One region of the Sphingobium sp. IP1 genome, then DNA from elsewhere that is predicted to be linked to it. Evidence: riboswitches for the same ligand, from Rfam matches in the RefSeq annotation. Region 1 holds a riboswitch; the other holds the start of a gene.
The links. A riboswitch is a leader RNA that binds a small molecule or an ion and turns the genes downstream of it on or off. The one in region 1 is predicted to bind thiamine pyrophosphate.
Positions count from the first base shown of each region.

Region 2: linked by a shared signal. The riboswitch ahead of CG471_RS10630 (TonB-dependent receptor) and the one ahead of thiC (phosphomethylpyrimidine synthase ThiC) in region 1 are both predicted to bind thiamine pyrophosphate.

Region 1 covers NZ_NOIW01000065.1:27,152-30,559, reverse strand. Annotated here, with positions in the region: gene thiC (phosphomethylpyrimidine synthase ThiC) at 1-1,471, opposite strand, end outside; TPP riboswitch at 1,527-1,634, opposite strand; gene CG471_RS19750 (hypothetical protein) at 1,744-2,028, shown strand; gene CG471_RS19745 (prolyl oligopeptidase family protein) at 2,049-3,408, shown strand, end outside.
Region 2 covers NZ_NOIW01000023.1:62,800-66,207, reverse strand. Annotated here, with positions in the region: gene ndk (nucleoside-diphosphate kinase) at 1-233, shown strand, start outside; gene CG471_RS10640 (hypothetical protein) at 533-1,171, opposite strand; gene CG471_RS10635 (glutathione S-transferase family protein) at 1,176-1,850, opposite strand; TPP riboswitch at 1,934-2,043, shown strand; gene CG471_RS10630 (TonB-dependent receptor) at 2,073-3,408, shown strand, end outside.

The DNA of each region.
Region 1 (3,408 bases):
AGGTGACGACGCCGACCTTCACATCGTCACGGTCGGGCAGGCCCAGATGCTCCTTGGGCGTGACGTAGCAGAGCATAGCCGTGCCATACCAGCCGATCTGGGCGGCGCCGATCCCCGAGGTGATATGGTCGTAACCCGGCGCGATGTCGGTGGTGAGCGGCCCGAGCGTATAGAAGGGCGCTTCGCCGCAGACCTGGAGCTGCTTTTCCATATTCTCCTTGATCTTGTGCATGGGCACATGGCCCGGCCCTTCGATCATAACCTGCACATCCTGTTTCCAGGCGCGGTGGGTCAGCTCGCCCAGCGTGTAGAGTTCGGAGAATTGGGCTTCGTCGTTTGCGTCGGCGATCGAGCCGGGGCGCAGACCATCGCCCAGCGAATAGGCGATGTCATAGGCCTTCATGATCTCCGTAATCTCGTCGAAATGATCGTAGAGGAAGCTCTCCTTGTGATGGGCGAGGCACCATTTCGCCATGATCGAGCCGCCGCGCGAGACGATGCCGGTGACGCGCTTGGCCGCCATCGGGATATAGGCGAGGCGAACGCCGGCATGGATGGTGAAATAGTCGACGCCCTGTTCGGCCTGTTCGATGAGCGTGTCGCGGAAAATGTCCCAGCTGAGGTCTTCGGCAATGCCGCCGACCTTTTCGAGCGCCTGATAGATGGGGACGGTGCCGATCGGCACGGGCGAGTTGCGGATGATCCATTCGCGGGTGTCGTGGATGTTGCGGCCGGTGGAGAGGTCCATCACCGTGTCGGCGCCCCAGCGGATCGACCAGACCAGCTTGTCGACTTCGCTCGCCACGTCGGAGGCGACCGCCGAGTTGCCGATATTGGCGTTGATCTTCACCAGGAAATTGCGGCCGATCGCCATCGGCTCGGATTCCGGGTGGTTGATGTTGGACGGGATGATGGCGCGGCCGCGGGCGACTTCATCGCGGACGAATTCGGGCGTCACATAGTCGGGGATCGACGCGCCCCAGCTTTCGCCGTCGCGGACATATTCCTTCAGGCGGGCGCGGCCGAGATTCTCGCGTTCCGCCACATATTCCATTTCCGGGGTGATGATGCCGCGGCGGGCATAATGCATCTGGGAGACGTTGGCGCCGGGCTTGGCGCGCAGCGGGCGCTTGACGACATTGGGGAAGGGCTGGACGCCGCCCGAACGGTCTGGCCCTTTGAGGCCATTATCCTCCGGCTTGATCTCGCGCGCATCATATTCCTCGACATCGCCGCGGTCACGAATCCAGTCGCGGCGCAGCTGCTGCAGGCCGGCCATGATGTCGATGTGGGCGTCCGGATCGGTATAGGGGCCGGAGGTGTCATAGACGCGGACCGGTGGCTCGCCGCTGCCCGGCTCCAGATGAATCTCGCGCATGGCGACCTTGCGCGGGCCGACATGGATCTTCTTCGAGTCGCGAATGGGCCCGGTCGTTACGCGCATTTCGGTGCGGGCGGGGACGTCTGCCATAACTTCTCTCTCCTTCAGGCGGAAAGAGAGTGCGGGCGGTGTCACGGGATGAGTGGCACGACGCGCTTCCCTCCCTACGCCAGTGTCAACTGGATCAGGTTCAGCGGGTCGCGGCCACAAAGCCGCCTCTCAACCGTCTGCGGACGGTCCCCCGGGGATATGGGCAATGGATAGCGCAAGCGCGGCGGCAGGGGAAGCCCTTCGCGAGCCGATCGCCTTGCGCCGGGGCGATGGAGACCATAATTGGAAGAAGATCCAGCAAGAGGCCGATCGTGCAGAACAGCGCCCCACCCCATCCCGATTCCGAGAAGGCCCGGCGCAAGGCGTTGCGGCACGAGATGCGGATGGTGGCGGTGCGGCCGCGGCGCTGGGGGCTGTGGCTGCTGACGCTCGGCGCACTGCTGCTGATCCTGCCGTCGGCCTTTGGCGTTCACAGCCTGATGGGCTGGTCGCCGATGCTGCTGGGGCTGATCGCCTGTGCCGCGTCGCTGCCGCTGCTGGTGGCGGGCGCGGTGCTGCGGCGGCGTTACCTGCGGGGACAGCTCGCGCGGGATTGAGGACAACAAAGGGGGGCGCAATGAAGAGGTTTTTGACGATGGTTTCTGCTGCCCTGCTGACCGGCGCTGCTGCGCCCGCCCCTGCTCCGGCGGACGATCCGTTCGTCTGGCTGGAGGACTGGACCGGGCCGCGCGCGATGCAGTGGGTGGAGGCGGAGAACAAGGCGACCGTCGCCACGCTGCAGGGCGATCCGCGCTATGCCGGCTATTACAGGGACGCGCTGGCGATCGCATCGGCCAAGGACCGGATCGCGATGCCGATGCTGGTCCATGGCCGCATCTATAATTTCTGGCGCGATGCCGACCATCCGCAGGGCGTGTGGCGCTATACGTCCGAGGCTGATTATGCGTCGGCGTCGCCGAGCTGGACGACCGTGCTGGACCTGGATGCGCTGTCCAGGGCCGAGGGCAAGAAATGGGTGTGGAAGGGCGCGACCATCCTCGACCCCGAGGAGCGGATCGCGCTGCTGGCGCTATCGGATGGTGGCGAGGATGCGGTGCGGCTGCGCGAGTTCGACCTGGTCGACGGCCGGTTCGTGCCGGGCGGGTTCGACATTCCCAATGCCAAGCAGGATGCGGCCTGGCTGGACAAGGACAGCCTGCTGCTGTCGCGCGACTGGGGGGCGGATAGCCTGACCAAGTCGGGCTATCCTTTCATCATCAAGACGCTGAAGCGCGGGCAGAAACTGGACGAGGCACAGGAAGTGTTTCGCGGCGCGGCGAGCGACCAGCTCATGTCGATGCCGATCCTGCTGAGCGATGGGCAGGGCAACAGGGCCGCCTTCCTGTTTCGCGGCGTCACCTTCTTCGGCAACGAGACCTGGCTGCTGACGGCGCAGGGGACGAAGCGGCTGGCGCTGCCGGCCAAGAGCCAGTTGCAGGGCATGGTCGACGGGCAGGTGCTGATCCAGACCAGCGAGGCTTGGGAAAGCGGGGGCGTGACCGTGCCGGCGGGCGCACTGGCGAGCGTGGCGCTGAAAGCGTTGCAGGATGGCGGCGTGCTGACGCCCGAGATCTTGTTCGCGCCGACGCCGCGCCAGTCGATCGACGGGGTGGTGGCGACGAAGAACCGGGTCGTGCTGAGCCTCAACGACAATGTGCGCGGGCGGGTGCGGGTCTATGCGCGCGGCGCCACGGGATGGAGCGCACAGCCGGTCGACCTGCCCGACAATGCGACGATCAGCACGGTCGCCGCATCCGACAAGAGCGACAAGATTTACCTCAGCGTCGCGGGCTTCCTGGCGCCGACGACATTATGGGCGATGGACGCGGCCGACCCGAAACCGGTGCAGGTGAAGGCGATGCCGGCGCGGTTCGACGCGGCGGGGCTGGTGGTCGAGCAGTTTGAAGCCCGGTCGAGCGACGGGACGAAAATTCCCT
Region 2 (3,408 bases), on a different contig from region 1:
TCGCCTTCATGATCTCGGGCCCGGTCGTCGTCCAGGTTCTGGAAGGCGAAAACGCCGTGACCCGCAACCGCGACATCATGGGCGCCACCAACCCGGCCAATGCCGACGCCGGCACCATCCGCAAGGAACTGGCCGAATCGATCGAAGCCAATTCGGTCCATGGTTCGGACAGCGAAGAAAATGCCGCGATCGAGATCGCCTATTTCTTCAAGCCCGAAGAAATCGTCGGCTAAACCCGACACCCGTCCCCGGACGAGCAAAAGGCCCGGCGCTCCCGCAAGGAGCAGCCGGGTTTTTTGTTGGGCTGGGGGTGATGGATTTGGGAGGTTTCCCGCCATTCCTCCCCGGTACGGGGAGGGGGACCATTTGCGTAGCAAATGGTGGAGGGGCACAGGCCGGATAGCGCGGCGTTAGAGTGCGCCTGCCCCTCCGTCAGCGCTTCGCGCCTGTTCAATGGAGACGCGTGTCTCCATTGAACTCCCCGTGCCGGGGAGGAATGACCCCGATTGGTCGATGTTTCGAGCGTGCGGCTCTAGCCTTTCGTCTGGCGGGCCCAGCGGGCGTCGATCTGGGACTGGGCGCTGGCGCCCTGGGCGTGGCTGACCAGGGAGAGTCCGCGCAGGGTCAGTTTGTGGCCGGACAGCCATTTGCCGGCGATGCCATAGCCGATGTCGTAGACGGCGGAATCGCTGTGGGTGTCGCCATTGACGACGAACTGGGTGACGATGGTCACCGGCAGTTTCTCGTCGCCGATGCTGTCGTCGGGCAGCTTGGCGGCATTGCGCGCCTTTTTCAGCGCATCCTCGAACCAGCCGGCCTCGATGCGCGGTTCGCCGGTCGTGTCGACCGGGGCGATGCCGAGCGCCCTGGGGAAATGGATGGTTTGGCTCTGCACCAGCTGATCGGGATCGGCGGGCTTGAGCGTCAGGCGGCTGTCGCCATCGGCCGCGGCGTTGAGCACCAGCCGGGCGGCGCGGGCGGAGGCCTTGCTGCTTTCGGCGGCCTTGCTGGCGCGCTCGTCCTTCTTGTCGGCCCAGTTGAGATAGAGGGTGAGGGCGGAGATCAGCACCGCCGCCACTGCCAGCAACTCACCCAGCGTAATCCAGCGACGGCGGATGCGGGCGGCTTCCTCCTTGCGGGTCTCCTGCTTGGTCTCCGGGCTGTCGCTCATCGGGTCAGGCCGTCTGGGGCGGGACTTCGAACTTGTCGATCACCCATTCCTCCGCCTGCGCCTCGCCGATCCATTCCTGCATCCAGGGATGGGCGATGATCGCGCGCATATAGGCTTCGGCAAAGCGGGCGACCGGCAGCTGATAGGTGATGAAGCGGGTAACGACCGGCGCGAACATCAGGTCGACGGCGCCGAACTCGCCGAACAGGAAGTCGCCCTCGCCACCATAGCGGGCGCGGGCCTGGGCCCAGAGCTGCATGATCCGGCTGATGTCGTGGGCAACGGCCTCCGACGGCGGGACCGGATCATAGATCTGGCGGATGTTCATGCTGTGCTCGCGGCGGAGCGCGGCGAAGCTGCTGTGCATTTCGGCCGCCATCGAGCGGGCCATGGCGCGGGCACCCGGATCGGTCGGCCAGAACTGGTCGCCCCCGGCCTTTTCATTGAGATATTCGACGATGGCCAGGCTGTCCCATACGACGATGTCGTCGCCATCCCACAGGATCGGCACCTTGCCGGAGGAGGGGGCGAACTCATCGCCCTCGCGACGCTTTTCCCATTCCTCATCATAGAGGGGGACCACCACTTCCTCGAACGGAAGGCCGGAGAGCTTGCACGCCAGCCAGCCGCGCAGCGACCAGCTCGAATAGGCCTTGTTGCCAATGAACAGCTTCATCATGGCCATGTCTTAGCCGGGCGGGCTTCGATAAGTCGAGAGCCGATAGAGAGGGCTTTCCACTTCGCGTCGAAACGCCTAAGGGGCGGCCATCCCCGGGGGGCCGCTCATGCGCGGCTGAGAGGTGGTCAGCAGACCACGACCCGCTGAACCTGATCCGGCTGATACCGGCGTAGGGAGGGCAAGGCGGCAGGTCCGTCGTCCCTCCTGTGGAGTGGACGTGAGATGAAGACTGCCCGATTGCCCCATGTTGGAAGCGCCTGCCTGACGCTGGCCCTGCTGATGATTGCATCGCCCGTAATGGCCGAGGATGAACTGGACCAGTCGACCAATATCCAGGTCGTCGGCCATCCCGACCCCGAAGGCTTGCTGCCCGATCAGAGCGCGCCCAAGGCGGTCAGCGCGATCTCCACCGACTTCATCATCAAGCAGGCGCCGACGCTCAACGCCTTCCAGCTGGTCAACCTGTTGCCCGGCGCCAATGTCTCGTCCAGCGACCCCTATGGCCTGTCGGCATCGTCCAGCCTGACGCTGCGCGGCCTGGGTCAGGACCAGATCGGCGTGCTGATGGAAGGCGCGCCGCAGAACGACATCGGCTATTATTATGCCTATCCCTCCCAATTCGCCGATGCGGAGAATGTGCGGCAGGTGATGCTGGCGCAGGGCGCGGCAGACATTGACTCGCCGGTGGTGGCGGCGGCCGGTGGCCTGTTGTCGCTGACGCTGGATGATCCCAGGGCGGAGGCGGGCGGCCTCGTCAACCTGTCGGTCGGTTCCTATGACGAGCGGCGCGTCTTTGCGCGGATCGACACGGGACGGATCGGATCGACCGGGCTGAAGGGCTTCATTTCCTATTCCAACAACCGCGCCGACAACTGGCGCGGGGCGGGCCATGACCAGCGCCAGCATATCGATGCCAAGCTGCTGAACGAATGGGGCGAGGGCAACCGGGCGAGCATCGCCTTTTCCTTCAACGACGCCAAGACATCGACCTATCCCAGCCCGAGCAAGACGGACTGGGAAGCCTCTGGCCGCGGCTATAATTTCGACGAGACCTATAGCGAGGGGAATACCAACTACTGGCGCCTCTATCGCGCGCCGTTCCGCAATTTCTATGTCGCGGCGCCTGTCCACCTGAAGCTGAGTGACATGCTGAGCTTCGACAGCAGCGCCTATCTGCAGATGGGCCATGGCAATTCGCCCTATGGCACGCAACTGGCCACCACCGGCAATTATCTGGGCACCGAGGAACTGACCCAGCCGATCGACCTGCCCGGCGCGGTCGATGGCGTCGCCACGGTGCTGGGCAACTGGACCGGCAAGCAGTTCCGCGTCGGCGACGTCAGCAAGCTGACGCTGCAGGCCGGCGCGCATCGGATCGTCGCAGGCCTCTGGTTCGACTATGGCACTGATCGGGTGACGCAATCCTATACGTCGATCGATGCCGATGGCCGCCCGGTCGACCAGTGGGGCTATCAGGACAAGGCAATCCGCACCGCCGACGGGCGGCTGCTCGCCTATGAAAATCAGCGCACGGAGACGGTCACCAAGGGCTTCTTCC